2 regions of the Kitasatospora sp. NPDC054795 genome follow, and region 2 is predicted to be linked to the other one. Evidence: riboswitches for the same ligand, from Rfam matches in the RefSeq annotation. Region 2 holds a riboswitch; the other holds the start of a gene.
What was found. A riboswitch is a leader RNA that binds a small molecule or an ion and turns the genes downstream of it on or off. The one in region 2 is predicted to bind glycine.
Positions count from the first base shown of each region.

Region 1: another riboswitch for glycine. It lies ahead of gcvT (glycine cleavage system aminomethyltransferase GcvT); the one in region 2 lies ahead of gcvP (aminomethyl-transferring glycine dehydrogenase).

Region 1 is NZ_JBSHAP010000004.1:126,719-141,920, reverse strand. Features, by position in the region: gene ACWGJO_RS02840 (ABC transporter substrate-binding protein) at 1-153, opposite strand, end outside; gene ACWGJO_RS02835 (ABC transporter permease) at 234-1,223, opposite strand; gene ACWGJO_RS02830 (enhanced serine sensitivity protein SseB C-terminal domain-containing protein) at 1,668-2,600, opposite strand; gene ACWGJO_RS02825 (enhanced serine sensitivity protein SseB) at 2,718-3,521, opposite strand; glycine riboswitch at 3,802-3,903, shown strand; gene gcvT (glycine cleavage system aminomethyltransferase GcvT) at 4,132-5,253, shown strand; gene gcvH (glycine cleavage system protein GcvH) at 5,354-5,734, shown strand; gene glyA (serine hydroxymethyltransferase) at 5,815-7,083, shown strand; gene ACWGJO_RS02805 (L-serine ammonia-lyase) at 7,246-8,613, shown strand; gene ACWGJO_RS02800 (MDR family MFS transporter) at 8,695-10,392, opposite strand; gene ACWGJO_RS02795 (NADPH-dependent FMN reductase) at 10,415-11,038, opposite strand; gene ACWGJO_RS02790 (TetR/AcrR family transcriptional regulator) at 11,184-11,936, shown strand; gene ACWGJO_RS02785 (nuclear transport factor 2 family protein) at 11,971-12,423, opposite strand; gene ACWGJO_RS02780 (DMT family transporter) at 12,585-13,520, opposite strand; gene ACWGJO_RS02775 (hypothetical protein) at 13,969-15,202, shown strand, end outside.
Region 2 is NZ_JBSHAP010000080.1:22,948-38,149, reverse strand. Features, by position in the region: gene ACWGJO_RS26385 (sugar phosphate nucleotidyltransferase) at 1-175, shown strand, start outside; gene ACWGJO_RS26380 (DUF881 domain-containing protein) at 367-1,455, shown strand; gene ACWGJO_RS26375 (small basic family protein) at 1,452-1,784, shown strand; gene ACWGJO_RS26370 (DUF881 domain-containing protein) at 1,777-2,973, shown strand; gene ACWGJO_RS26365 (FHA domain-containing protein) at 3,203-4,084, shown strand; gene ftsR (transcriptional regulator FtsR) at 4,264-4,959, shown strand; gene ACWGJO_RS26355 (bifunctional nuclease family protein) at 5,057-5,533, shown strand; gene ACWGJO_RS26350 (MerR family transcriptional regulator) at 5,757-6,401, shown strand; gene ACWGJO_RS26345 (SanA/YdcF family protein) at 6,496-7,218, shown strand; gene ACWGJO_RS26340 (DNA polymerase IV) at 7,285-8,700, shown strand; gene ACWGJO_RS26335 (MFS transporter) at 8,842-10,338, opposite strand; gene ACWGJO_RS26330 (PRC and DUF2382 domain-containing protein) at 10,528-11,748, opposite strand; glycine riboswitch at 11,975-12,078, shown strand; glycine riboswitch at 12,080-12,212, shown strand; gene gcvP (aminomethyl-transferring glycine dehydrogenase) at 12,316-15,202, shown strand, end outside.

The sequences.
Region 1 (15,202 bases), on a different contig from region 2:
GCCCTTGGTGGCCGCGTTGGCACCGGAGCCGCCCTCGGCGGAGCCGGAGGCCGTGGAGGACCCTCCGTTCTTCGACGAACTGGTGCAACCGGTCACGACCAGGACCGCGGCGGCAGCCGCCGCGGTCAGGGCGACGGTACGGGACCTACGCATGGGTGAGATCAACCCCTTGAGGATGTGGAGGAGGGATTCTGACGCACCGTCGAGTGACGGGTGGTCCGAGTGACGCAAGGTCAGTTGTTCTTGGGGTCGAGGGCGTCGCGCAGCCCGTCGCCGAGCAGGTTGAAGGCGAGCACGGTGACGAAGATCGCCAGACCGGGGACCACCATGTACTGGGGGTCCACCTGGTAGTACCGGATCGCGTCCTGGAGCATCCCGCCCCAGGAGGCCTGCGGAGGCTGGATGCCGACGCCGAGGAAGCTCAGCCCGGCCTCGAAGAGGATGTTGGTCGGGATCAGCAGGGTCGAGTAGACCAGGATCGGACCGACCAGGTTGGGCAGCAGTTCCTTGAACAGGATGAACGGTCCGCGCGCGCCCAGGCTGCGGGCCGCGTGGACGAACTCCCGCTCGCGCAGCGAGAGCGTCTGGCCGCGCACGATCCGGCCCATGTAGGGCCAGTTGAAGAAGCCGATCACGAAGATCAGCACCAGCATGTGCAGCGGCAGGCCGTGCAGGCCGAACGCGCCGCCCTGGAGCGAGGTCGAGATCGCGATGGCGAAGAGCAGCAGCGGGAACGCCAGGAAGACGTCCATCACCCGGCTGATCAGGGTGTCCACCCAGCCGCCGTAGTAGCCGGCCATGATGCCGAGCACGGTGCCGATGGTGTTGGACAGCAGGGTCGCGCCGAAGGCGACCAGCAGGGAGACCCAGGAGCCCTCGATGACGCGGGTGAGCAGGTCACGGCCCTGGAGGGGGTCGACGCCGAGCGGGTGGTCCCAGCTCATGCCGCCCCAGTCGCCGAACGGCAGACCGCCGAGGTCGGCGTCCAGCAGGTCCTGGTGGAGGGCGTCCGGGTCGAGCCCGAACATCGACTCGATCGGCTTGGCGAGCACGGCGAGCAGGATCAGCAGGATCACCACGACGCCGCCGGCGACGGCGGCCTTGTCCCGCTTGAAGCGGGTCCAGGCGATCTGGCCGAGGGAGCGGCCCTCGATCTTCTTGGCCGGGCTTGCGGTGGCGGGTGCCTCCGGATCGTTCCCGGCGGTGGTCACGGTTGCGGTCATGGTCAGTTGGTCCCCTCGCCGACGGTGGCCGGCCCACGGGTGCCGGTCGCCGGCTTCGGCGGTGCGGCTGCGGACGTGCGGAGGTGCTTAGGAGGAGCGGGTGTTGACGGCAGTGCGTCGTGCACAGGCACTGCCACCACGCGGGATGGGCGTCGCGTGGGCGGACTGTCGGCGTGCGCGCTCGCCCTTGTGGGGTTCAAGCACGCGCGGTGCGTTGCGCAGAACTCTCTGCCATCCGAACTGGCTTGCGCCAGCCCTGCCAACCGACAGATGCCCAACTGTGATCTGCGTGCATGCACCTCCCCGGTCTTCGGCATATACCTCTTCACATGGCTGTAACTGCCATGTCAAGATGACCGGAGCACACATCCGGAAATTCGTCCGGAAAGCATCGAAGCCGACTTGATGGACAATCAAGTCGGCTTCGGGGAATGGGTTTTGGAATCAGCGCCCGGGGTAGCCGGGCCACGGCCGCTGCGGCGGCGGCGGCTGCTGCTGCCAGCCCTGCGCCGGCGGCTGGGTGCCGTAGCCGTAGCCCGGCATCGACTGCCCCGGGTACGGCGGCGGGGGCACCGGCGGGTACGGACCGGTCGGCGGGCGGCCCGCCTCCCGGTCGAAGAACGGCCGCGCGTTGGCGCGCATCCACAGCGCCACCGGGTCGTACTCGTCCGACATCGCCACCGTCGACACCGCGAGCCCCTCCGGGGCCACCGCGATCGCGCGCTGCATCAGCGCCCGCACCGCCTCCACCGCGGGCGGCGAACTCTCGTACAGGTCGAGGCCGATGGCCAGGTACGGCTCCCCCGCCGCGGGCTCCACCCAGGCCCGGCGCAGGGCCCGCACCGCGCGCACCTCGGCGGCCTGCCGCTCCAGCAACGCGAAGAACGGCTGGGCGTTCAGCTGCGGCTCGCTCAGCTTCAACGGCCCGGCCGGCAGCCGGTCCAGGCCCGCGGCGACCCGCCGCAGGTCCGCCCAGGGCACGCCGACGCCGCCACCGGGCGCGTGCGGGTTGAGCCACAGGCCCCAACGGGTGCGGTAGAGCGAGGCCGCGATCTCCCGGCCGGAGATGACCTCGTGGGCCCGCGCCCAGCCGGAGGCGGTCAGCTGCTCGGACGAGGTGACGGCCGGCGCGTAGCCGTGGCCGCTGATCTCCATGTTCCCGTACTGGGCGTCCGGGCTGCCCGGCGTGCCGTGCCACAGCAGCATCCAGACCTGGCCGTCCGCCAGCGCGTGCAGCAGCCGCTCGTACGCGTCGTAGCGCTCCGGCGCGACGTCGCGCAGGGCGCGCTCCAACGCGCCGGGATCAGCTCCCGGGCGCCCGGCCGGTGCCTGGCCCCAGGGCCCCGGCACACCGCCCGCTCCCGTTCCCGCACTCATGCGCCCACCTCGCCGCGCCTCTTTCCCTCAACCCGCCGGCCCGTCGGCCGTCTGCACGCACCCTATGGCGCTGCACCGGCCACCGCCACGGCGACGTGCCTTTGATACGAACCCCGCTCAGCCCCGCGAATAGAACGGCTGTACCCGGGTGAGCAGCCACTCGACCACCGGGTCGTCGGCGAGGTCGAGCAGTACGAGGTGGACGCCGCCGGGCAGCGGCGCGGTTCCCAGCGCTCGGCCGAGCGCGTCGTTCACCGCGGCCGGATCGGCCGGTACCGCCGGGTCCAGCTGGACGCCCACGAACATCACGGTCGGCTCGCCCTCGATGCTGGCCAGTGCCCTGCGGGCGGTCAACACTCCCGGCAGCGCCGACAGTTCGCCCCGGCAGGCGGCCAGGAAGTGCTCCGGGTCCTCGCCCGGCACCGGCTCGCGCAGCGCCACCCGGCCACCGGTCGGCGCCGTGGCGTCGTCGGCGGCCTCCCAGCGGTCCCCGCGCGGACCGCGGCGCAGTTCGGCGACCCCCTGCGGCGGCACCGGGATGCCCACGGCCGCGTCCGGGTTCACCGCGATGCCCACGCCCAGCGGCAGCCCGCGGGCGAACTCCCACACCGGCGCCACCGCGAAGGCCATCCCCGGCGCCTGCTGGAGGAACACCTCCTGCGAGGAGAACACCGGCACGTACGGATCGCCGCCCAGCTCGACGGTCGGCAGGTCCAGCGCCTGCCCCTGCGGATCGGCCCCGGCCGGCAGCGGCACCCACACCTGGCTGCGCGCCAGCACCTCGATCACCCTCGGCGTCGCGCCCGGGTCGCCCAGGGCCGCGGTCAGCACCTGCTCCAGCTCGTTGGCCGGCCAGGAACCGCCCGCCGGCGCCTCCTGCGGTCCGCCCCACCCCTGCTGCTGCTCCACCGGGTACCCCATGCGCCGCCGATCCCGCCCTCTGCCGCTCGGCCGCCCTCTGCTGCGCCGACGCGCAGCAGTCTAGGCCCCCGGGCCCTCCCCTTTAGGGCTCGTGTTCGGGTGCCCCGCGGGCCCCGGTCCCGGGTGCCGTCCCGGGCCCGCGTCCGGGTGCCGCGCGGGCCGGCGTCCGGATGGCGCGCGGTGTGACCGGGTCCCCTCTCCCCTCTCCGTCCCGGACGTGCCATGATGTGCCCGTCCGACGGCATGCGCCGCGGGCCCCCACAACTCCATACCGGCCGCTCGAACCCGCGCGGGAGAGCCCGGAGTGCCGTTCAGGTACAGCCGGCGCCGAAGGAGCAAGTCCTCCCCGGAATCTCTCAGGCACCCCTACCGCACGGGTTAGGCACATCTGGAAAGCGGCGCCCGGCCCTGTCGTGCGCCCACCCACGGTGCAAGCCGTCATGCTGTCCCCCAAGCTGGAAACAGCTGCGGGCGGCGGGCGGTGAAGCTCTCAGGTTCGACGACAGATGGGGAGACCCACGCCGCCGCATGCCCGCGCGCAGGGTCGGCCCCCACCGGGTCCGGTCCGGCGCGTGCACCCCTGAGTGCCCCGACCGAGGAGTTCCTGGCCATGTCGTCCCTCCGCCTGACCGCGCTCGACGCGCTGCACCGCGCCCTCGGCGCGACCATGACCGACTTCGCCGGCTGGGACATGCCGCTGCGCTACGGCAGCGAGCGCGAGGAGCACCTCGCGGTCCGCACCCAGGCCGGTCTGTTCGACCTCTCGCACATGGGCGAGATCACCGTCACCGGCCCGCAGGCGGGCGAGATGCTGGACCACGCGCTGGTCGGCTTCGTCTCCGCGTTGGGCGTGCTGCGCGCCCGCTACACCATGATCTGCGCCGAGGACGGCGGCATCCTGGACGACCTGATCGTCTACCGCCTGCGCGAGGACGCCTTCCTGGTCGTCGCCAACGCCTCCAACGCCCAGCTGGTCCTCGACGAGCTGATCGCCCGCGCCAAGGGCTTCGACGCCGTCGTCACCGACGACCGCGACACCTACGCGCTGATCGCCGTCCAGGGCCCGGAGGCCACCGGCATCCTGGCGAAGACCACCGACGCCGACCTGCCCGGCCTGAAGTACTACGCGATCCTCCCGGCCCGGGTGGCCGACCGCGACGTGCTGCTCGCCCGCACCGGCTACACCGGTGAGGACGGCTTCGAGATCTTCTGCCGGCCGGCCGACGCCGAGGCGGTCTGGCAGGCGCTGACCGCCGCGGGCGAGGGCCACGGCCTGATCCCGTGCGGCCTGTCCTGCCGCGACACGCTGCGCCTGGAGGCCGGCATGCCGCTGTACGGGCACGAGCTGTCCACCGACCTCACCCCGTTCGACGCCGGCCTGGGCCGGGTCGTCCGCTTCGACAAGACCACCAACGAGGGCGCCTTCATCGGCCGCAAGGCGCTGGAGCAGGCCGCCGCGGCGGCCGAGACCAACCCGCCGAAGGTGTTGGTCGGCCTGGTCTCCGAGGGCAAGCGGGTTCCGCGCGCCGAGTACACCGTGGTCTCCACCGAGGGCGAGCCGATCGGCCGGATCACCTCCGGCGCGCCGTCCCCGACCCTGGGCAAGCCGATCGCGATGGCCTACGTCGACGCCGCCCACGCCGCCCCCGGCAGCACCGTCGCGGTGGACGTGCGCGGCAAGCACGAGCCCGTCCAGGTCGTGGCGCTGCCGTTCTACAAGCGCGCCCGCTGAGCCTTCGCCGAGACCCCCGTTTTTCCGTTTGCGCACGTCGCGGCCGTCCGCGCGGCGGCCCGCTTCGTCGTACCCGCTTCCCATCCTGGAGAATGACGCCATGAGCAACCCCCAGCACCTGCAGTACACCAAGGAGCACGAGTGGCTGACCGCGGCCGCGGACGGTGTCTCCACGGTCGGCATCACGGAGCACGCCGCCACCGCCCTCGGTGACATCGTCTACGTGCAGCTGCCCGAGGTCGGCGACACCGTGACCGCCGGCGAGACCTGTGGCGAGCTGGAGTCCACCAAGTCGGTCAGCGACCTGTACTCCCCGGTGACCGGCGAGGTCACCGACATCAACCAGGACGTCATCGACGACCCGGCCTCCGTGAACGCGGACCCGTTCGGGAACGCCTGGCTGTTCAAGGTGCGCGTCGAGGCCACCGACGAGCTGCTCAGCGCCGACGAGTACGACGCGCTCATCAACCCCCAGGGCTGAGCCACCCGACGGGACGGGCCGCGCACGGCGGTCCGCCCCGCCCCGGCCCCTTTCCCTCCTCCTCCCGGGAAGACCACACCATGACGGTTCTCAACCAGTCCCTGCACGCCCTCGACCCGGAGATCGCCGCCGCGGTCGACGCCGAGCTGCACCGCCAGCAGACCACCCTGGAGATGATCGCCTCCGAGAACTTCGCCCCGGTGGCGGTCATGGAGGCCCAGGGCTCGGTGCTGACCAACAAGTACGCGGAGGGCTACCCCGGCCGCCGCTACTACGGCGGCTGCGAGCACGTCGACGTGGTCGAGCAGATCGCGATCGACCGCATCAAGGCACTGTTCGGCGCCGAGCACGCCAACGTCCAGCCGCACTCCGGCGCGCAGGCCAACGCCGCCGCGATGTTCGCGCTGATCCAGCCGGGTGACACCATCCTGGGCCTGAGCCTGGCCCACGGCGGTCACCTGACCCACGGCATGAAGATCAACTTCTCCGGCAAGCTCTACAACGTGGCCGCGTACCACGTGGACGAGAAGACCGGCCAGGTCGACATGGCCGAGGTCGAGCGCCTCGCCAAGGAGCACCAGCCGAAGCTGATCATCGCCGGCTGGTCGGCCTACCCGCGCCAGCTCGACTTCGCCGCGTTCCGCCGGATCGCCGACGAGGTCGGCGCGCTGCTCATGGTGGACATGGCGCACTTCGCCGGCCTGGTGGCCGCCGGGCTGCACCCGAACCCGGTGCCGTACGCGGACGTGGTCACCACCACCACCCACAAGACCCTGGGCGGCCCGCGCGGCGGCGTCATCCTGTCCAAGGCCGAGTACGCCAAGAAGATCAACTCCGCGGTCTTCCCCGGCCAGCAGGGCGGCCCGCTGGAGCACGTGATCGCCGGCAAGGCCGTCGCCTTCAAGGTCGCGGCCTCGGAGGAGTTCAAGGAGCGCCAGCAGCGCACCCTGGACGGCGCCCGCATCCTCGCCGAGCGCCTGCTCCAGGCCGATGTGGCCGAGGCCGGCGCCAGCGTGCTCTCCGGTGGCACCGACGTCCACCTGGTCCTGGTCGACCTGCGCAACAGCCAGCTCGACGGCCAGCAGGCCGAGGACCGTCTCCACGAGGTCGGCATCACCGTCAACCGCAACGCCATCCCGAACGACCCGCGCCCGCCGATGGTCACCTCGGGCCTGCGCATCGGCACCCCGGCCCTGGCCACCCGCGGCTTCCAGGCCGAGGACTTCCGCGAGGTCGCCGACATCATCGCCGAGGCGCTCAAGCCCGCCTTCGACGAGACCGTCGCCACCGCACTGAAGGCCCGGGTCAGCGCCCTGGCCGACAAGTACCCGCTGTACCCGAACCTCTGATCACTCCGGTGATCGTTCGGGCGGGGTGACCGGCCTCACCCCTCCGGCGTACCTGGCACCCCGGGGCACCGCGCACACTGGACAGTGCGCGCGGTGCCCCGTCCCGTGTCGGCCCCTCCCTGCCCGCAAGTCCTTCCACGAGACCAGACAAGGACGTCCCCCGTGGCCATCAGCGTCTTCGACCTCTTCTCCATCGGCATCGGCCCGTCGAGCTCCCACACCGTGGGCCCGATGCGCGCCGCCCGGATGTTCGCCCGCCGACTGCGCTCCGAAGGCCTCCTGGACGGGGTGACGGGGGTGCGCGCCGAGCTGTACGGCTCGCTCGGCGCCACCGGCCACGGCCACGGCACCCCGAAGGCCGTCCTGCTGGGCCTGGAGAACGCCTCGCCCCGCACCATCGACGTCGACCAGGCCGACAAGGACGTCGAGCGGATCATCGCCGAGAAGCGGATCAACCTGGTCGGCGAGCACACCATCGACTTCGACCCGGACACCCAGCTGGTCCTGCACCGCCGCCGCTCGCTGCCGTACCACGCCAACGGCATGACCCTGTGGGCGTACGCGGCGGACGGCTCAACCCTGCTGGAGAAGACCTACTACTCGGTCGGCGGCGGCTTCGTCGTGGACGAGGACGCGATCGGCGCGGACCGGGTCAAGCCCGACGACACCGCGCTGAAGTACCCCTTCCGCACCGGTGACGAGCTGCTGCGGCTCAGCCGGGAGACCGGCCTGTCGATCTCCGGCCTGATGCTGGAGAACGAGAAGGCCTGGCGCAGCGAGGAGGAGATCCGGACCGGTCTGCTGGAGATCTGGTCCGTGATGCAGGAGTGCGTGCGGGCCGGCATGTCCCGCGAGGGCATCCTGCCGGGCGGGCTGAAGGTCCGCCGCCGGGCCGCGTCCGGCGCCCGTGCGCTGCGCGCCGAGGGCATCGGGCCGGCCAACGCGATGGAGTGGGTGACCCTCTACGCGATGGCCGTCAACGAGGAGAACGCCTCCGGACGCCGGGTGGTCACCGCGCCGACCAACGGCGCCGCCGGGATCATCCCGGCCGTCCTGCACTACTACCTGAACTTCATCCCGGGCGCCGACGACGACGGCATCGTCCGCTTCCTGCTCGCGGCCGGCGCCATCGGCATGCTCTTCAAGGAGAACGCCTCCATCTCCGGCGCCGAGGTCGGCTGCCAGGGCGAGGTCGGCTCCGCCTGCTCGATGGCCGCGGGCGGCCTCGCCGAGGTCCTCGGCGGCACCCCCGAGCAGGTCGAGAACGCCGCCGAGATCGGCATCGAGCACAACCTCGGCCTCACCTGCGACCCGGTCGGCGGCCTGGTCCAGATCCCCTGCATCGAGCGCAACGGCATGGCGTCCGTCAAGGCCGTCACCGCGGCCCGGATGGCCCTGCGCGGCGACGGACGGCACCACGTCTCGCTGGACAAGGCGATCAAGACGATGAAGGAGACCGGGGCCGACATGAAGATCAAGTACAAGGAGACCTCGCGCGGCGGCCTCGCCGTGAACGTCATCGAGTGCTGATCACCCGCTGATCCCGACAGCCTGACGGCCCCCGGCGGAGTCCTGCTCCGCCGGGGGCCGTTTCGCGTGCCTCGTAACGCCTCAGGCCTTCGTCTCCGCCCGGGCTTCGGCCGGGGCATCGGCCGGGGCATCGGCCCGGGCATCGGCCCGGGCATCGGCCCGGGCATCGGCCCGGGCATCGGCCCGGGCATCGGCCGGGGCATCGGCCGGGGCATCGGCCGGGGCATCGGCCCGGGTTCCGGCTCCGGCCGGCTGCTGGGCCCGGCTCGGGCGGACCAGGCAGGCGAGGGCCGTCGCCGCGGCCGCCAACAGGACACCGCCCACGACCGTGCCGTGCAGGCCGCCGGTGACCGCCGCCCCGACGGCGTCGCGGACCTCCGCCGGGAGGCCGTCGAGGGATGACGGGGTCAGCCCGCCGCCGGTGAGCCGGCCGGCCTCGGCGGACCCGAGGCGCTCCGTGAGGGAGTCCGTGAGCCGCGCCGTGTAGACCGCGCCGAGCGCCGCCATGCCGAGCGAGCCGCCGATGCTCCGCAGCAGCGTCACCACGCCCATCGCCGCGCCCATGTCCTGGGGCGGCACGGCCCCCATCGAGGTCAGCAGGGTGCTCTGCATCACCAGGCCAAGGCCGATCCCGGCAACGGCCGTGAGGGCCGCGGCCAGGGCGATCGGGGTGTCGGTGCGCAGGAGCAGCAGCAGTGCGCCGCCGACCAGGGTGAGCGCGCCGCCCAGCAGCGGGTAGCGCCGCTCGCCGCCCGGCCGGCCCATCAGCCGCGCCGTCACCAGCTGGGTGCCCATCATGCCGAGCATCAGCGGCAGCAGGAGCAGGCCGCCGGCGGTGGGTGAGGCGCCCCGGGCCAGTTGCAGGTAGAGCGGCAGGTAGCCGACCAGGGCGATCATCACCGCGCCGGCGAGGAAGCCGAGCACCTGCGCCACCGTGAAGTTGCGGTCGCGGAACAGCGCGGGCGGGATCAGCGGCCCGGGGGCGCGCAGTTCGGTCCGGACGAACCAGCCCAGCGCGACCAGCGCCACCAGCGCCGTGCCGAGGAGCACCGGGGAGGTCCAGGAGTAGGCGGCGCCGCCCCAGCTGCTGACCAGGGTGAGCGCGAGGATGCCGGTGGTCAGCAGGACGACCCCGGCCCGGTCGAACGGGGCGCGCACCCGCTCGGTCCGCAGCCGCACCCCGACGCCGACCGCGAGCAGCGCGACCAGCCCGACCGGCAGGTTGACGTAGAAGGCCCAGCGCCAGCTCAGCCGTTCGGTGAGGAAGCCGCCGAGCAGCGGTCCGCCGACGAAGGCGATCGGCATCAGCACGCCGACCACCGACTGCACCCGCGCCCGGTCGGAGGCGGGGACGAGCACCCCGATCACCGAGAGCGCGCCGACCATCAGCCCGCCAGCGCCGATCCCCTGGAGGCCCCGGAAGGCGATCAACTGCCCCATGTCCTGGGCGAGTCCGGCCAGCACCGAGCCCGCCAGGAACACCACCACCGCCCACTGGTAGGCGCCCTTGCGCCCGTACAGGTCGCCGAGCCGGCCCCAGAGCGGGGTGGCCGCGGCGGAGGTCAGCAGGTAGGCGGTGACCGCCCAGGAGAGGTGCTCCAGTCCGCCGAGGTCGCCGACGACGGTCGGCAGCGCGGTGCCGATGATCTGCCCGTCGAGGGCCGAGAGGAAGATGCCGAGCATCAGCCCGACAACACCGAGCAACGGCGGCTTGGGCCGCTCCTCGGACTGCCTCTCGGACTGCCTCTCGGCCTGGCCCTCGACCGGTTCCATGGCCATGGTCTCCGCCCCCTGCCCCGGCTCAGGCCGCGAACGGGCGGGCCCGGCGGGCGTCCCGCAGCGCCTGGGCCCACCAGACGAGCTGGTCGAGCATGGTCTTGGCGGCGGCGTCGGCGGCCGGGTCGATCGCCTTGCCGTCGGCGTCGAAGCGCTGGCCGGCGCCGTGGAAGCTGACCGTGTTGCGGATCGTCGCGGCGTTCAGCTCGGCCAGCACCACCCGGAGCTGTTCGACGGCCCGCAGGCCCCCGGACAGGCCGCCGTACGAGACGAAGGCGACCGGCTTGCCGTGCCACTCCCGGTTGTGCCAGTCGATGGCGTTCTTCAGTGGGGCCGGGAAGCTGTGGTTGTACTCGGGCGTGACGATCACGAAGGCGTCGGCCGCTTCCAGTCGGGGCGACACGGCGGCCAGCAACTCGGCTTCGCCCGGCGGAAGTTCGCCGCCGAAGGACGGGAAGGTGGTGGGCAGTGGGGTCTCCACCAGGTCGATCCGGTCGGCGGTCAGGTCGCCGTGGGCCTCCAGGTGGCCGAGCAGCCAGTCGGTGACCACCGGGCCGAAGCGGCCCTCGCGGGTGCTGCCGACGAGGACGGCGACCTTCAGGTGCCGCTCCTTCAGGTGCTGCTCCGTCAGGCTCTGCTCCGTGGACATGGGAATCCCCCTCCGGGACAACTGATGTGTACGGCGTATCTGTCGGATACAACGTACACATCGGCGCGTACGTCGTCCACTGTGGATACGCCGTACACGCGGAGTGCTACGGTGGGCCCGACCCCAGTCGGAAGGAGCCCGCCCCGTGCCCGCTCAGCAGACCCCAGCCGGGGACACCCCCACCGGCGGCGACAGGCCCCCGGTCTCGCTCTGGGAGCGCCTGGCCCGCCCGGCCCCCGCACCGCGCACCACCCTGACCCCGCAGCGGATCGCCGAGGCCGCCGTCGCCGTCGCCGATGCCGAGGGCCTGGAGGCCGTCACCATGCGCCGGCTCGCCGCCGAACTCGGCGTCGCCCCGATGGCCGCCTACCGGTACGTCTCCGGCAAGGACGAGCTCATCGAGCTGATGGTCGACTTCGTCTACGGCCGGCTCCCGCTGGGCACCCCCGCCGAGGGCTGGCGGGACACCATGCGCGCCCTGGCCCTCAACCTGCGGGCCATGCATCTGGCCCACCCGTGGACCGTCCGGACGGCCACCCCGTTCTCCCTCAGCCCCCACCAACTCGCCGTCCCCGAGCACGCGTTCGCCGCCCTGGCCGAACACGGCCTGGACGCCGACACCACCATGGCGGTGTTCCGCACCGTCACCGGCTACGTCCACGGCTCGGTCACCACCGAGGTCACCCTGAACGCCCTGCGCCGCGAACGCGGCTGGTCCGACGGCGACCAGACCCGGGCCGGCCTCGCCCCCCGGATGACCTGGCTGATGGGCACCGGCCGCTACCCCAACTACCGGCGCTACCTCCACACCGCCACCCGCAAGGACGACCCCGACTGGCAGTTCGAGACCGGCCTCGACTGCGTCCTCGACGGCATCGCCGCCCACTTCGCCCTCTGACCGGCCCGCACCGGAGGCCGGCCGGGCCGACGCCCTACTCCCCGGCCTCCAGCCGGGCGGCGACGGCACCCAGCCGCCCCATCGCACGGGCCACGCCCAGGCCGTCCATGTAGTCCCGGACGTGCACCAGCAGCCCGCCCCGGGCCCGCATCACCAGCAGGCCCGGCACGGTGAACGGCTCGCCGGTGCCGGCGTGCGTCCCGACCACCTGCTGCTCGACGGTGAGCACCTCCGGATCGGCCCCCGGGTGGACGGCCACCCCCCGGATCTCCCGCGGCCGCGCCGCGCTCGGGCCCCAGATCGCGCGGTACCCGGCCCGGATCTCCTCCCGTCCCCGGTACCGCTCGGGCACCCCGGGGAACAGGAACGGGAACTCGTGCACCCCGTCCTCCGCGTAGAGGTCGGCCAGGGCGTCCGCGTCCAGGTCGAGCATCGCCCGCCGGTAGCGGGCGAGCAGGTCGAGCGGGCCGGTGGCGTTGTCGGGCATGACGGGATTCCCCTCGTACGGCAAGGAAGTCGGCGGCCTCGGTCGGGCCCTCCGCCCGCAAGCCCAACAGACGGGACCATCGACGGCAACCGGCTTCCGCGAACTCGCCGCTGCCGCACGGGAAGTCGGCCCGGCCGACTTCCCGTGCAGGGGCGTCGGGCCTACCGCCGTCCCGGGAGCGCCAGGAAGGCCAGGCCGGCGGCGAGGACGGCGAGGCCGCACCAGGAGAGCGCCGGCAGGCGCTCGCCCAGGGCGGCCACTCCGAGTACCGCGGCGACGGCCGGTTCGGCGAGGGTCAGGGTGGTGGCGGTCTGGGCGGTGGTGTGCCGCAGGCCGCGGCCGAACAGCCAGTACGCGAGGAAGGTGGTGACCACCGCGAGGTGCAGCACCACGCCCGCCCCGCGCGCCGAGGCGAGCCACTCCAGGTCGCCCGCGAGCAGTACCGGCAGCACGATCAGCGCGCCACCGCCGAACATCGCGCCCATCACCCCGCCGGAGGGGTGTCCGGCCGTGATCAGCCGCCCGCCGATCAGCGAGTACCCGGCGTACGAGAGTCCCGAGAGCGCCGCCAGCAGCACCCCCAGCGGGTCCACCGCCCCACCGCCCCCGGCGAGTTCGGGGCCCAGCACCAGGAGCGCGCAGCCGAGCATGGCCAGCGCCGTGGCCCCGGCCCACCGCCCGCCCGGCCGCCCCTGCCGGGTGAGCCACCCGAGCAGCCCGGTGAACACCGGCGCGCTGCCGAGCGCGATCACGGTGGCCACCGCCACGCCCGTACGGCCGACCGCCGGGTAGAAGGTGACCGGATACCCGGCCACCGCGACCGCGCCGGCGGCGAGCAGCCAGCGTTCGCGCGGCCCGCACTCCCGGGGCAGCACGCGGGCGGCGCGGTCGGTAAGGAGCAGCAGCAGCCCGCCGAGCACCAGCCCGGCGGCCCCGATCCCCGCCGCCGGGGCCCCGTCGGGCGCCAGCGAACCGGCCGTCCCGGTGGTGCCCCAGAGGACGGCGGCGATCAGGATCGGCCCCGCGCCACCGCGCGGGCGGGTGCGGCGGGGAGCCGTGGGAAGGGAACGGGCGGGCGAGGACAAACGATTCGGCACAGTCGTGGACTTCCGTCGTCGAAAACCGTCGGGGGAACTGGTTCCGAGAACGGGCGCACGCCGTCGGCCCACGGCGGCCGCCATCGGGCCGGGCCGGGGTCGCAGGGTCAAGCCACCGAAGCGCGCGCCCGATCAGGCGCTGAGCGGTGGCAGCACGACGTGCCAGTACGGGTTCACGGGCCCGATGCTATCCGCCCGCACAGGAACCCGCGCAGGAAGTCGCGCAGGAAGTCGACAGGCCCGACTTCCTGCGCGGCCGCCACCGGACCGGGCCTGGGGCGCAGGCGCCCCACCCGCCCCCGGGACGCCGCCCCGCCCCTCCCGGGGGCGCGTCGCCGCACGCGTGCACCGACTGCCGGCCCGGGCCGCGACGTCCGGACGTAGCGGACCGTTCATCCACCCCTACGCTGAGTATCGACCCATCGACACATGCCGGAAGGACCCGCCCGTGCGCCGCTCCCGCCTCGCGTTGTCCCTGGTCCTGACCACCGTGGTCGCCTCCGGCCTGGTCGCCGTCGACACCGTTCAGGACGAGCCGTACCTGTCCGTCAGCCTGCCGGTGCTCCGCGACCCGCAGGCCCAGCAGCTGATCCACCGCATGACGGACCCGGTGCAGGACTGGGTGGAGTCCGGGGATCCGGCGGCCGTCGGCTATGCCGGGACGGTGATCGACCCGGCGAACCGGCACGCCGACATCTACTGGAAGGGCGAGGCCCCGGCCGAGGTCCGCTCCCTGCTCGACGCGAACGCCGCGAGCGCCGGCCCCGGCTACACCGTCGACGTCCACCGGAGCCCGTACTCCCGCGCCGAGATGCGCGCCGCGATCGACCGGTTCACCGCCGCCGTGGCGCGCGACGCGTGGACGTCGATCGGCCCGCAGGAGGACGGCGCCGCCATCGCGATCACGTACGCGCGGGCGAAGGCGAAGCAGCTGACCGGCGGTGACACGGCAGTGCAGGCGTACTCCCGGCAGGCCGCCGAGATCGCCGGGATGCCGGTGACGGCCGGCGTCGAGGAGACCCCGGTCGCACTGTCCGGCAGCCGGCACTCCGACAGCGCGCCGCACTACGCGGGTGCCGAGGTCAGCACCGGAAAGGCGTCGTTCTGCTCGACGGCGTTCAGCGGCTGGAAGGGCGGGACGAAGGTGGTACTGACCGCCGCGCACTGCGGCGGCGGCCGGTACTACAACGGCACCGGGAGCTACATCGGCGACCTGTCCTCGGTCGGGGACGGCCTGGACGTCGGCATGATCGCGATCAACGGGAGCGGCGGCGGCCGGTTCTACGACGGCGCCTGGTCGGACAGGGGCGGCTCGTCCCGGCACACGTACGGCGCCGGGCGGAACAACGTCGGGGACCTGATCTGCCTCAGCGGTGCCCAGTCGGGGTGGAAGTGCGACGTGCAGATCAAGCGGGTCGACGTGGAGACGACGAACGACGAGGGCACGAGGATCAAGCCGGTGGACGTCGCGGAGTCGAAGGGCGGCGACCGCCGGGCGATCGCCGCGAAGGGCGACAGCGGCGGCCCGGCAGTGGCGAACCCGTCCGGCCCGAACGGCGACATGGAGGCCCGCGGCGTGATCGTGGCCGCCCGGTCGGAGGTCGGCTGCCCGGCCGGCTCCACGGCGCACCCGACGACCTGCTACGCGCAGGTGATGTACGTGCCGATGACCCCGGTGGTGA
Region 2 (15,202 bases):
TCGGCTGGACACCACCGACGGCGTCCGGGTGGTCGAGGCCGACGGGCGCTGGACGCTGGTGCTGCCGGACCCGGCCGAGGCGGTCACCCACCTGTGGGCGGAGGGCCCGGACGACGAGGCCACCGAGGCGCTGCTGGACGAGTGGGCGGCCGTGGTCGACGGAGCGGGGCGGTGAGCGTCCGGGGTTGAGCACTGCCTGAGGCTCGGAACTGCCTCGAACGGCGGGGCGCGCGGTGTGATCCGTGCGCCCCGCTGTCCGTTTTCACACTATTCGGAACAATCCGTCACTTTCCGTCATGTGTGCAGCGTGTGTGCAGCTCAGGGGCCGTGCACGGGGCCCGTCGGCGGCGTGGGACGATGGTCTCCATGCCAGCGACGCCGACACCGAGTGCCCCGAACGGACGGTACAACCGTCCGGACGCCTCGATGTCCTTGCTGACCAATGTGATGGACCACAGCCTGGACGAGGGCTATGCGGAGGCGGCCGCCGCGCGCGGTGGAGCCCGCGACAGCCGGATACCCGGCACCTGGCAGGGGCTGCTCACGCTCGGCGCCGGGCTGGCGCTGGTCGGCGGGGTGGTGACGGTGGGCGCCGTGAACGCCCACAAGGCCGAGCCGTCGCTGGCCAAGGAGCGGGACGCGCTGATCCACCGGATCAACGACAGCAACACCTCGGCCGACCAGTTGCAGAAGCAGGTGCAGGAGCTGCGGCTCAAGGTCGACAGCACCCAGCAGCAGGCGCTCGCCTCGGGGGACGGCGATCCCGGCGGGCTGAGCGGGGCCGTGGGCCTCGGCCCGGTCGCCGGGCCCGGCCTGAAGCTGGTCCTGGAGGACGCCACGGGCACGGGCGCCGGCGGCAACGTCGACCCGCGGGCCGGGCAGGGCTTCTCCAACAGCGGACGGCTGCGGGACCGTGACCTGCAGCTGGTGGTGAACGGCCTCTGGGGATCCGGGGCCGAGGCGATCGCGATCAACGGCCAGCGGCTGACCGCGCTGTCCGCGATCCGGGCCGCCGGCGAGGCGGTGCTGGTGGACAACCGGCCGCTGGTGCCGCCGTACAGCATCCAGGCGGTCGGGGACGGCTCGAAGCTCCTCGCCGCCTTCGAGAAGGACATGGCCGGGCAGTACCTGCGGCTGCTCCAGGAGCAGTACGGCATCAAGTCGACGCTCTCCGTGCAGAAGAACCTGACGCTGCCGGCGGCGGTGGGGGTGACGCTGCGGACCGCGCAGCCGGTGACGCCCGAGACCTCGCCCGCGGCCTCCCCGACGACTCCGGGCGGTACGCCGCCGACCGGAGCCGGAACCCAGGAGAGCCCCGCCGCGTCCGTCTCACCATCGGCCCCGTCTTCCGCATCGGCCTCGTCGGCCGGGCCCGGCGGCACTCCCACCACCAAGCGGCGTCCGTCGACCGGACCCACCAAGACCACGACAGGGACAGGAGCAGCCAGACCGTGATTGCCGTACTGGGTCTTGTGATCGGGGTGGTCGTCGGCCTCTTCGTCCAACCCGAGGTGCCGGACGCCGTCGTGCCCTACCTGCCGATCGCGGTGGTCGCGGCGCTGGACGCCGTGTTCGGCGGTGTCCGGGCGATGCTCGACGGGATCTTCAACGACAAGGTGTTCATCGTCTCGTTCCTGTCGAACGTGGTGGTCGCGGCGCTGATCGTCTTTCTCGGTGACCAGCTGGGAGTCGGCTCGCAGCTGTCCACCGGCGTGGTCGTCGTCCTCGGCATCCGCATCTTCTCCAACGCGGCCGCGATCCGGCGCCATGTCTTCCGTGCCTGAGCCGCGCCGCGAGGAGGCGGTGGCGGAGGAGCCGGAGGCGGCGGCGGTCGGTCCGGCCGCCGGGAAGCGGGGCGGGGAACCTCGGGAGGCCGTCGGTGCCAAGGCGGCTGTGAAGCCCGCCGAGAAGGCCGTGGGTGCCCCCGGGCCGGAGGCGGACGGGGAGTCCGGTCCGGAAGGCTCGGAGGACCCGGCCGGGGCGGCCGGGGGGACCGCCGCCGAGAAGGCCCCGGAGGAGAAGTCTGACGCTAAGGCTGAGCTTGAGGCCGATCCGGCGCCCGAGCCGACGCTGCGGCTCACGAAGGTCGTCGGGCCGGCACCCGTGGCCGGGACGAAAGCCGGGACGAAGCCGGAGGCGAAGGCCGGGCCCGTCGCCGAGGCGAAGTCCGAGCCCGAGCCCGAGTCCGAGCCCGAGGTCGAGGTCGAGCCGGAAGCGGCGCCCGAGTCCGAGCCCGCTTCGGACCGGAACACCGGCCGGCGGCGGCTGAAGGCGGCGCTCTGGCCGCCGCGGCTGTCGCGCGGGCAGCTGGTGGTGGCGCTGCTGCTGTTCTCGCTCGGCCTGGGGCTGGCGATCCAGGTGCGGTCGACCAACGACCACCACAGCCAGCTGCGCGGGGCCCGTCAGGAGGACCTGGTGCGGATCCTCGACGAACTGGACAGCCGTCAGCAGCGTCTCCAGCAGGAGAAGGCGGAGCTGGAGCAGTCCCTGGCGAAGTTGGAGAACAGCTCCAACCAGGCCAAGGAGGCCCAGGAACAGACCAGGAAGAAGGTGACGGAGCTCGGTGTGCTCGCCGGTACCGTCAAAGCCACTGGTCCGGGCATCGTACTCACGGTCGATGATCCCCAAGGGCAGGTGAAGGCAGATATGCTGCTGGACACCCTGCAAGAACTTCGAGCGGCGGGGGCGGAGGCGATTCAGATCAACGACGTGCGCGTGGTGGTCAACACCTACTTCACCGACCTGTCGGGCGGTGGAGTGCAGATCGACGGGAAGAAGGTCTCGCAGCCCTACCGCTTCACGGTCGTGGGGAACCCGCAGGATCTGACACCCGCGCTGAACATCCCGGGAGGTGTCGTCCGCACGCTGGAGAGCCACCAGGCACGGGCGACGATCGCCCAGCAGCAGAAGGTGGTCGTCGACGCCCTCGTGGACCCGAAGTCGCCGCAGTACGCCAAGCCGGCTCCGAAGTGACGGGGCGCTCGACGAACGGCCCGTCAAGGGCGGGCGGCACCCGCCGGGGGACGCCGCCGTCACATGGGCGAGACTGGTTCGCACCAGTACGCTCCGGAGCAACAACCGCAGTACCGACCGCCGGGGTACCGCGCCGGCGATCCCGAGCCGCAACGACCGGGCTCGCAGCATGTCCGAGGTTCTCACCCTGCCCCGCGGGCGGGTCTGTCACACGCAAGGGGATTCGCCCGTGAGTTTCTTCTCGAAGTTGTTCGGTCGCAACAAGGGCCGTGACGCGGCCGCCGTCGAGGCGCCCACCGCGCGTCACCGCCGACCGGAGGACAAGCCCGCAGTGCCGGGCATGCGTCCGGCCCCCGAGGCCGCGCCGTACGCAGGTCAGCAGCTGTACCGGGACGGCGGCGCCGCCCAGTACGCGGGGAATCCGGCGGGCTACGGCGCGTCGGTTGACCCCTCCGGCGAGCCGCGCATAGGTTTCCCGTCAGGACCCTCAACCTCTGGTGGAGGGTTTACCCCGGATCCGTACGCCGGGCACAACCCGTCGGGTGTGCCGCGCCAGGAGGCTGTGAACATGGCTGGCCCCACTCCGTGCCCCAGGTGCGGCAACCAGAACCCGGCCTCGGCCCGGTTCTGTTCCAACTGCGGCACGGCGCTGCGCGGCGGCCTGCTCCCGGAGGGGGCGGCGGAGACCACGTCGACCATCTCCATCTCCGGCCTGGAGTCGTACGACCCCACCACCACGACCGGCACCGGCGCCACGCCGGCCCTGTCGGCCGAGGTGCTGTCGGCGATCGACGCGCTGCCGCCGGGCTCGGCCCTGCTGATCGTGCAGCGCGGTCCGAACTCCGGCAGCCGCTTCCTGCTGGACTCGGACATCACCACGGCGGGTCGTCACCCGCAGGGTGACATCTTCCTGGACGACGTCACGGTCTCGCGCCGCCACGTGGAGTTCCGCCGCACCCCGGCCGGCTTCAGCGTCGCGGACGTGGGCAGCCTCAACGGCACCTACGTGAACCGGGAGCGGATCGACGAGGTGTCGCTGAACAACGGCGACGAGGTGCAGATCGGGAAGTACCGGCTGGTGTTCTTCGCCGGCCACAACCGGGGGTACTGAAAGCGACGTCGGCAGGAGCCCGAGTGAATACGAATACCCCTTCCTCTTCTCTCGGGGCGGCCACCCCCACCCCGTCCGGTCCGCAGGCGGACCGCGGCGGGCGCGGGGTGGTCGCGGGCCCGCGGCAGCCGCTCCGGAGCGAGCGGCCCGCCGGGCGGCGGCGCGGCGGTGACGAACTGCTGAGTATCGGCGCGGTGCTGGCCTTCCTGCGCGACGACTTCCCCGAGGTGACCATCTCCAAGATCCGCTTCCTGGAGGCGGAGGGGCTGGTCGAGCCGCAGCGCACGCCCTCGGGGTACCGCAAGTTCAGCCCGGCCGACGTCGAGCGGCTGGCCTACGTCCTGCGCATGCAGCGGGACCACTACCTGCCGCTGCGGGTGATCCGGGAGCACCTGGACGCGATCGAGCGCGGCGAGAACCCTCCCGCGCTGCCCTCCGCCGCCGACACCCGGCCCGGGCCGCTGGAGGAGGCGGACCGGGAGCTGGTGGCCGCCGGCGAGGTGCCCTCCGGCGTCCGGCTGGGGCGTGCCGAACTGCTCGCGGCGGCCGAGGCGGGGGAACCCGAGCTGGCCGAGTGGGAGTCCTACGGGCTGGTCGCCGCGGGCCCGGACGGCGGCTACGACGGCGAGGCGCTCCAGGTGGCCCGACTGGTCGCGGAGCTCGGCCGGTACGGCCTGGAGCCCCGGCACCTGCGCGCCATGAAGGCCGCGGCGGACCGCGAGATCGCGCTGGTGGAGCAGGTGGTGGCGCCGCTGCGCCGGCACCGGAACCCGCAGACCAGGGCGCACGCGGAGGCCACCGCCCGGGAACTCGCGACCCTGTCGGTGCGGCTGCATGCGGCGATGGTCCAGGCCGGTCTGCGGTCCCGCGGATAGCGGCCGTGGTATTCCGGCTGCACCGGCTGCACCGCGCTGACCAGCGGCGACTGCTCTGCGCTTTCATATCCGGGAGCGGAGCCATAGGGTTGCGTGTGTGAATGAGCTCGACGTCGTGGGTGTCCGAGTGGAGATGCCTTCCAACCAGCCGATCGTGCTGCTGCGGGAGGTCGGGGGCGATCGCTACCTGCCGATCTGGATCGGCCCCGGCGAGGCGACCGCGATCGCCTTCGCCCAGCAAGGCATGACGCCGGTGCGCCCGTTGACGCACGACCTCTTCAAGGACGTCCTGGAGGCGCTCGGCCAGCAGCTCACCGAGGTCCGGATCACCGACCTGCGGGAGGGCGTTTTCTACGCCGAGCTGGTCTTCTCCGGCGGGGTCGAGGTGAGCGCCCGGCCGTCCGACGCCATAGCGCTGGCGCTGCGCACCGGCACGCCGATCTACGGGAGCGAGGAGGTGCTCGCGGAGGCGGGCATCGCGATCCCGGACGAGCAGGAGGACGAGGTCGAGAAGTTCCGCGAGTTCCTCGACCAGGTGTCGCCCGAGGACTTCGGGGGCAGCGGCCCGCAGTAGCGGGGACCGGCCGTGCGGCCATGTGGCCGACCGTTTTGCCAAAAACCGTCCATCTACCCACACTAGGGGCACGAAAAACCACTCTCCTGAGTGATGTGGTTTGTCTGACCCGGCGTGGCGATCGTTGACGGGTCATAGGGGACTGCCTACCGTCAGGAGTGGCTGTCCGGGTGGCCGATGCCCGCAGTCGGGTTGCCCGCAGCACAAGTGGACGGAGGCAGGCATGAGCAGCACCGGCGATGACGCGGCCGTGGGAGGCCGGTGCGCCGTGCACATGCCGCGCACCGCTCGCACCGTCACGGATCTCCCCCGGATGAGCAGGTTCCCGGCCGTGCAACCGGGCCAGCCGGCCATCGAGCGGCTGGCCCCGACGTCCGACCTGCTCGGCTTCCGCGGCCCGACGGCCTGTGCGGCGGCCGGCATCACCTACCGCCAGCTGGACTACTGGGCCCGTACCGGACTGCTGGAGCCCAGCGTCCGCACCGCGTACCCGTCGACCAGCCAGCGGCTCTACAGCTTCCGCGACATCCTGCTGCTGAAGATCGTGAAGCGGCTGCTCGACGCGGGCGTCTCGCTGCAGAACATCAGGGTGGCGGTCGCCCACCTCCAGGCCGCCGACCAGGCCGACCTGGCCGGGCTGACGCTGATGTGCGACGGCGCGACGGTGTACGAGTGCACCACGCCGCAACAGGTGGTGGACCTGCTGAAGGGCGGTCAAGGAGTCTTCGGCATCGCGGTGGGAGCGGTCTGGCGGGAGCTGGAGCTCACCCTCGGCCGGCTGCACGCCGAGCGCACCGACACCGGCGAGACCCTGGTCGGGCACGACCCGGCCGACGAGCTGGCCCAGCGGCGCAACCGGGCGGTCTGAGCAGGCGTTCGACGGGGCCGCGGGCCCGGACGGGGAACCGTTCGGACCCGCGGCCTCGTCGTGTTGCCTGGTTGACGGGATCGAGGGAGGGCACGTGGAGGTCGGCACCGGAATATCGGGGCTGCTGCGGCGCAGGGCCGGGCTGCTGAGGACGCGGCTGCGGCAGCGGCGGACGCAGCGCAGGGTGTTCCAGGTCGGAACGGTGCTCTGCTCGCTCGCGCTGGCGCCGAGCGCCTGGGTGTGGTTCGCCGCCGGGGACCGGGTGGGCACGGTGGAGAGCGCACCTTCCGCGCCGGTCGCCGTGGTCTTCGGCGCCGGGCTGTACCAGGGCAAGCCCTCCGCGTACCTGGAGCACCGGCTGGTCGCGGCGGTGGACCTGTACCGGGAGGGGAAGGTGCAGGCGATCCTGGTGACCGGGGACAACGGGCGGGTCGAGTACGACGAGCCCGACGCGATGTACACCTACCTGACCGAGCACGGGGTGCCCGGGGACCGGGTGGTCCGCGACTACGCGGGCTTCGACACCTGGGACTCCTGCACCCGGGCGCGCCGGATCTTCGGGGTGGACCACGCGGTGCTGGTCAGCCAGGACTTCCACGTCCGCCGCGCGCTGGCCCTGTGCGAGGCGGCGGGCATCCGCTCCTACGCCGTCGGCGTGCCGGAACTGCACGACGCGACCTGGCTGTACGGCGGGCTGCGGGAGGTCGCCGGGGCGGGCAAGGCGGCGGCCAACGCCTGGCTGCGGCCGGACCCGCTGTTCCTGGGGCCCCAGGAGGACGGCATCCCGAAGGCGCTGGCGGAGGCGGCGAAGCGGTAGCCCCCAAGCGCGGGCCGTCCGGCCGGGTTCGCACGCACTGTCGGACCCGTACGCGATGATCGGCGGGTGCGATCTCTGCCGAGCATCATCCACCTCGACATGGACGCCTTCTTCGCGGCGGTGGAGCAGGCGGCCAAGCCGAGCCTGCGCGGCAAGCCGGTGGTCGTCGGCGGGCTCGGCGGACGCGGGGTGGTCTCCACGGCCTCGTACGAGGCACGCAGGTTCGGGGTGCACTCGGCGATGCCGATGGCGCAGGCGCGCCGGCTCTGCCCCAACGCCGCTTTCCTGTCGGGGCGGTTCGAGGCCTACCGGCAGAACAGCGAGATCGTGATGGGGCTGCTGCGGCAGCTCTCCCCACTGGTGCAGCCGCTCAGCCTGGACGAGGCCTTCGTGGACCTGGAGGCCGGTCCGTACGGACCGGCGCTGCTGGAGGCCGACCACGAGACCGGCGAGCGGCTGGTGCTGGCGCTGGCGGAGGACCTGCGGGCGGACATCCAGCGGCTGACCGGGCTGACCGGATCGGTCGGGGCGGCCGGGTCCAAGCTGATGGCCAAGATCGCCTCCGAGCAGGCCAAACCGGACGGGCTGGTGATGGTCGAGCCCGGGCAGGAGCGGGCCGTGCTCGGCCCGATGCCGGTGCGGGCGCTGCCCGGGATCGGGCCGGCCACCGAGCAGGTGCTGCGCCGGGCCGGGCTGAACACCGTGGCCGACCTCGCGGAGGCGGGGGAGGCGGAGCTGGTGCAGCTGGTCGGGCGGGCGCACGGCGCGGGGATCTTCCAGATGTCCACGGGGCTGGACGAACGGCCGGTGATCGCCGACCAGGACGCCAAGTCCGTGTCGGTGGAGGACACCTACGAGGTGGACCTGGCCGACCGGGAGCGGGTGCTGCGCGAGGTGGAGGCGCTGGCCGGGCGGTGTGTGCGGCGGCTGCGGGCGGCCGGGCGCTCCGGCCGGACGGTGGTGCTCAAGGTCCGGCGGTTCGACTTCTCGACGCTGACCCGCTCGGAGACGCTGGGCGGGCCCACCGACGACGAGACGGTGATCACCGCGACCGCGCGCCGGCTGGCCGAGCAGGTCGACATCACCGGCGGGGTCCGGCTGCTCGGCGTGGGCGTCGCCCAACTCGCCGACTACACCCAGGAGGACCTGTTCGCCCAGGCGCTGCGGGAGGAGGCCGCGGAGCACGCGGAGGCGGCGGCCGAGACCGAGGAGGCCGCGGAGGAGCCGGAGGCCGTCGTGGTGCGGCGCTGGATGCCCGGGCAGGACGTCCGGCACGCGGAGTACGGACCGGGCTGGGTGCAGGGCAGCGGCGTCGGGAGGGTCACCGTACGGTTCGAGACGCCGTGGAGCGAGCGTGGGCGGGTGCGGACCTTCGCGGTGGACGACCCGGCGCTCGAACCCTCCCGGCCGCTGCCGCTGCGCCGGGACGAGGGGGCGGACGGAGCGCCGGACGAGGGCGGAGGTCCGGCGGAGAGCGCCTGAAACACGAAGCGGCCCCACCCGGTGGGGGAGTACCGGGTGGGGCCGATCACCGTGCCGGACCCGTACGTTCGTGATGCCCTCGCGACGTACGGAGGCCGGGGCCCCGCGCCCTGTCCCTGAGCGCGGGGGCCGGACGCCCTGTCAGGCGTCGGTCTTGACCAGCTCGGGGCTGGAGTCCTGCTGGGCCGCACCGCCGGCGACCGTCGCGGTGGCGGCCGCGGTGGCGCCGCGGATCAGGAACGGGACGACGCCGGCGACGGCGCAGACCACGGCTGCCGTCCAGAACGCGTGCTTGTAGGCGTCCAGGGTGGGCAGGGAGAGCGGGATCTGCGGCGGCAGCTTCATGGTGTCGCCGGTCAGGATGGCGGCCATGACGGCGGTGCCGATCGCGCCACCGACCGTGCGCAGCACGGAGTTCATGCCGTTGGCGATGCCGCTCTGCTCGACCGGGACGGCGCCGTTGATGTAGGCCGGCATCGCGGCGAAGGCGAGGCCGACGCCGAGACCGAAGATCGCCGAGGCGGTGTAGATGTCGCCCTCGTGCCCGTGGCGCACGGCCAGGTAGGCCATCGCGACGGCTCCGAGGACGCCACCGAGGACCAGCGGCAGACGCGGGCCGCGACGGGCGATCAGCAGGGCGCCGACCGGGGCGGCGACCATCGAGCCGATCGCGGACGGCAGCAGCAGGAGGCCGGCGTGCAGCACGCTGGCGGTGAAGCCGTAGTGGGTCAGCTTCTCCGGGGTCTGGGCGAAGTTGCTGATGACCATGAAGGAGCCGTACATGCCGAAGCCGATGAGCAGGCCGGCCACGTTGGTGAAGGCGACGGCCGGACGGGCCATCATCTTCATGTCCACGAGCGGGTGCGCGACCTTGGTCTCGATGATGCCCCAGACCAGGGCGACCACGGCGGCGACGGCGAACAGGCCGAGCGTCTTGTTCGAGGTCCAGCCCCAGTGGTTGCCCTGGCTGACCGCGACCAGCAGCGCGGAGAGCCAGCCGGCCAGGGTGAGGGCGCCGAGCGGGTCGGCGCCGCCCTCCTTGTCGGTGACCGGGTCGGTCGGGACGCGGAAGGCGACCAGGGCGATCGCGATCAGGCCGAAGACCAGGCCCATCCAGAAGATCGACTTGTAGTCCCAGTGCTCCAGCAGGAGGCCGGTGGCGACCAGGCCGAGGCCGGAGCCGACGCCCATCGAGGCGCTGATGGCGGCGACGCCGCCGGTCACCTTCCGCTTGGGCAGCTCGTCCCGGACGATGCTGATCGCCAGCGGCAGGACGCCACCGCCGGCGCCCTGGAGGACACGGGCGACGACCAGCCAGGTGAAGGAGTGGGTGCTGACCGCCAGTGCCGAACCGGCGACCAGGCCGGCCAGCGAGATCAGCAGCATCGGCTTGCGGCCCCGGAGGTCGCCGAAGCGGCCCAGGAGGGGAGTCAGCACGGCTGCGGAGAGCAGGTTGGCGGTCATCAGCCAGGTGATGCTGGAGGCGGAGACGCTCAGTTCCTTGGCCAGCGAGGGCAGGATCGGGACGACCGCGGTCTGCACCACGCTGAACGACAGCATCGCCAGGATGAGGGCCGGCAGGACCCGGGCGCTGCTCTGCTTCTCGGCCGCGGTGGTGGGCTGTGGTGCCTCACTCACGGTTGCTTCCTCCCGTACATAGTGAATGAACTGAAGCAACCATGCAGGGAGATACTTCAGAGTGTCAAATATCGAGCGGTTAAGCTTTGCAAAACCCAACGGGTGGGGACGGCTACTCGGGTGTTGGGGGCGCCCTACCCGGCCCCCGGACACCGTCCGGGGCCCTGTTCGCGGGCGCTGCCCCCGCGGTCAGACGCCCGGCCGCAGGCCGGCCGGGCGGGGCGCCTCGTGGGCCATGTCACGGGCCACGCCGGGGGACGCGGTGGAGGGCGAGGCGGTGGCGTCGTGGACCTCGACGTTCTCGCGGCGGAGTTCCTCCCGGACCACCTCCTCGGTCGTGTACCGCTCGACGATCAGGCGGACCCGCTCGACGGGGGCGAGGTACTTGCGCACCACCGCGCGTTCCTCGCGGAGGGTCACCTCCTCGACGGCCTCGGAGATCTCCTTCTCGGTGAGCGTGGCGCGTTCGGCGTCGCTGATCGGCGTCCGCTCGACCCGGACGCGCTCGCGGACCACCGGGATGCGGCGCTCCACCTGTTCGGTCGTCACGTACTTGCGCAGCTTCGCGGTGCCGAGGGTGTGCCACTCGGTGGTGATCTCCAGTCGCTCCTCCCGGCAGGTGATCTCGACCGGGCTGCTGGGGGCGGACGAGGAGGCGTCGGCGTTCGCGGCGGCGGTGACGGTCGCGGCCGCGGTGGCCACCGGGGCTCGCGTGGGGACGGGCGTGGCGGCGGGCTGCGGCTTCGGCTCCACGACGGGGGCGGCGGGGGCGGCGGCGGCGGCGGGTGCGGCGAAGCCGGGCCCGGCCGGCGGGGGGGCCATGGGGGCCGCGGGGGTGCTGAGGGTCCGCATGTCGGCCTCCGGGGCGGTCCTGGTGGTGTCGGCGGCAACGGGGGCTGCGGCAACGGGGGGCCTGGCCGGTGCGGGCTCGGGGGAGTGCTCGGGCGACCGCTCGGGTGACCGCTCGGGGGTGTGGAAGGTGAGCGACTTGGCCGGGGCCGCCGCGGTCGTCGTGGCGGCGGCCGCCGCCGTGGTGCCGAAGTCGAGGTCGGGCTGCCTGGGCCGGCTCCCGTTCTCGCCGTTCGGGCGGCTGTCCATCGGGGTGTCGAGGCCGTAGTAGCGGTAGAGCTGGAGCTCCTGGGCGGGGGACAGGTGCTGGCCGACGCCGAAGTCCGGCGACTCCTTCACCAGCGACTTGTCGTACGGCACCCGGAGCTCGTCGCCGGCGAACTCGCTCGTGGTCAGCGGGACGAAGGCGTCCCGGCCGAAGATGCCGGTCCGGACCGCGGCCCACCCGGGCCGGCCGGTGGCGTCGTCCAGGTAGACCTCGTCGACCGTGCCGATCTTGTCTCCGTTGCGGTCGACGGCTTTGTGGCCGATGAGGTCCCGGGGGTCGATGTCCGTCTGCACTTCTTTCCTCCCGCGCGCTGAACCTGCGGAACTCCCGCAGGAAGGCGGCCGGAGCACCCGATTCCGTCCGCCACTTCACACCAAAAGCCATGAATCGGACGATCGCGACCCCGCGTGCGCCGTACGGGGTTGGCACTGGACCGTCCGGGGGACGCGCGTAGACCTCCAGTGACCAGACACACCCGTGATCGGGGGGCCTCCCGCTGGTACCCTGGGCGGCGACCGCAGAGCCCGCTCGGGAGAGTCTCCGATCACGAAAACCGCTGGTCGGAGCGCCGAAGGAGCAACTCCTCCCCGGAATCTCTCAGGCATCCGTACCGTGTGGGGTAGGTCACTCTGGAAAGCAGGGCAGGAGCGTCGGCACGGAAGCCGGCGATCACCACCCTCACCGACGGTGCAAGCCGGCGGAGCGCCCACAGTGCTCCGTGCGGGTGAAGCTCTCAGGTCCCGATGACAGAGGGGGAGGCCTGTTGGGTCCGCGCGCCCAGGCTCGTCCGCTGCCCGCAGCGGTGGGGCCGGCCGGCGTGCGTACCCCCGCCGGTCCGTGACCAGGAGGCCTCGACCACCATGAACGCCCAGCCGAACGCGGGACGCCCCACCGGCGCCTCGACCCTCACCGAGCTTGAGCTGGCCAGCCCCTTCGAGAACCGCCACATCGGCCCCGACGCCGCCGCGCAGGAGAAGATGCTGGCGTCCGTCGGCTACGGCTCGCTGGACGAGCTCGCCGGGACCGCGGTGCCCGAGGCGATCCGCTCCATCACCGCCCTGGACCTGCCCACGGGCCGGTCCGAGGCCCAGGTCCTCGCCGAACTGCGCGAGCTGGCCGGCCGCAACCAGGTGCTCCAGCCGATGATCGGCCTGGGCTACTACGGCACCTTCACCCCGCCGGTGATCCTGCGCAACGTCATGGAGAACCCGGCCTGGTACACCGCCTACACCCCGTACCAGCCGGAGATCTCGCAGGGGCGCCTTGAGGCGCTGCTGAACTTCCAGACCCTGGTCTCCGACCTGACCGGCCTGCCGACCTCCGGCTCCTCCCTGCTGGACGAGGGCACCGCGGCCGCCGAGGCGATGGCGCTGGCCCGCCGCGTCACCAAGGTCAAGGGCGGCGTCTTCCTGGTCGACGCCGAGACCCTGCCGCAGACCGTCGCGGTGATCAACACCCGCGCCGTGCCGACCGGCGTCGAGGTCGTCGTCGCCGACCTGTCCGAGGGCATCCCGGCCGAGATCGCCGAGCGCGGCGTCTTCGGCGTGCTGCTCCAGTACCCGGGTGCCACCGGCGTGGTCCGCGACCTCACCCCGGTGATCGAGCAGGCGCACGGCCTGGGCGCGATCGTCGCCGTCGCCGCCGACCTGCTCGCGCTGACCCTGCTCAAGTCCCCGGGCTCGCTGGGCGCCGACATCGCCTGCGGCACCTCGCAGCGCTTCGGCGTGCCGATGGGCTTCGGCGGCCCGCACGCCGGCTACCTGTCGGTGCGCGCCGAGTACGCCCGCTCGCTGCCCGGCCGCCTGGTCGGCGTCTCCGTCGACGTCGACGGCAACCGCGCCTACCGCCTGGCGCTGCAGACCCGCGAGCAGCACATCCGCCGCGAGAAGGCCACCAGCAACATCTGCACCGCCCAGGTGCTGCTCGCCGTGATGGCCTCGATGTACGCCGTCTACCACGGCCCCGACGGCCTGGCCGACATCGCCCGCCGCACCCACCGCTACGCCGCCGCCCTCGCCGAGGGCCTGCGGGCCGGCGGCGTCGAGCTGCTGCACGGCGAGTTCTTCGACACCGTCACCGCCGTCGTCCCGGGCCGCGCCGCCGAGATCGCCGCCGCCGCCCGTGCCAACGGCATCAACGTGTTCCAGGACGGCGCGGACCGGATCTCCGTCTCCACCGACGAGACCACCACCCGCGAGCACCTGGCCGGCGTCTGGGCCGCGTTCGGCGTCGAGCCGGTCGAGGTCCCCGAGACCGCCGACGCGCTGCCCGCCGCGCTGCTGCGCGAGGACGAGTACCTGACCCACCCGGTCTTCCACAGCCACCGCTCGGAGACCGCCATGCTGCGCTACCTGCGCCGCCTGTCGGACCGGGACTACGCGCTGGACCGCGGCATGATCCCGCTGGGCTCCTGCACCATGAAGCTCAACGCGACCACCGAGATGGAGGCGGTGACCTGGCCGGAGTTCGGCCAGCTGCACCCCTTCGCGCCGATCGACCAGGCCCAGGGCTACCTCACCCTGATCCGCCAGCTGGAGCAGCAGCTGGTCGAGGTGACCGGCTACGACGCCGTCTCGATCCAGCCGAACGCCGGCTCGCAGGGCGAGCTGGCCGGCCTGCTGGCCGTCCGCGCCTACCACCACGCCAACGGTGACACCCAGCGTGACGTCTGCCTGATCCCGTCCTCCGCGCACGGCACCAACGCGGCCTCCGCCGTGATGGCCGGCATGCGGGTGGTCGTGGTGAAGACCCTGGTCGACGGCGACGTGGACGTCGAGGACCTGAAGGCCAAGATCGAGCAGCACCGCGACAACCTGTCGGTGCTGATGGTCACCTACCCGTCCACCCACGGCGTGTACGAGACCCAGATCACCGACATCTGCGCCCTGGTGCACGAGGCCGGCGGCCAGGTGTACGTGGACGGCGCCAACCTGAACGCTCTGGTCGGCCTCGCCAAGCCGGGCAAGTTCGGCGCGGACGTCTCCCACCTGAACCTGCACAAGACCTTCTGCATCCCGCACGGCGGCGGCGGCCCGGGCGTCGGCCCGGTCGCGGTGCGCGCCCACCTGGCGCCGTACCTGCCGAACCACCCGCTGCAGGCGGAGGCCGGCCCGGCCACCGGCGTGGGCCCGATCTCGGCCGCGCCGTGGGGCTCGGCGGCCATCCTGCCGATCTCCTGGGCGTACGTCCGGCTGATGGGCGGCGAGGGCCTCAAGCGCGCGACCCAGGTCGCGGTGCTGAACGCCAACTACATCGCCAAGCGCCTGGCGCCGCACTTCCCGGTGCTCTACACCGGCCCGGGCGGGCTGGTCGCGCACGAGTGCATCATCGACCTGCGCCCGCTGACCAAGGAGACGGGCGTGACGGTGGACGACATCGCCAAGCGCCTGATCGACTACGGCTTCCACGCGCCGACGATGTCCTTCCCGGTGGCCGGCACGCTGATGATCGAGCCGACCGAGTCCGAGGACCTGTACGAGATCGACCGGTTCTGCGACGCGATGATCACCATCCGGGCCGAGATCGACAAGGTCGGCTCGGGCGAGTGGGCGGCCGACGACAACCCGCTGCGCAACGCCCCGCACACCGCCGCCACGCTGGCCGGCGACTGGGCGCACGGCTACTCGCGGCAGGAGGCGGTCTTCCCGGCCGGCGTGAACCCGGCGGACAAGTACTGGCCGCCGGTGAGCCGGATCGACGGCGCGTACGGCGACCGCAACCTGGTCTGCTCCTGCCCGCCGCTGGACG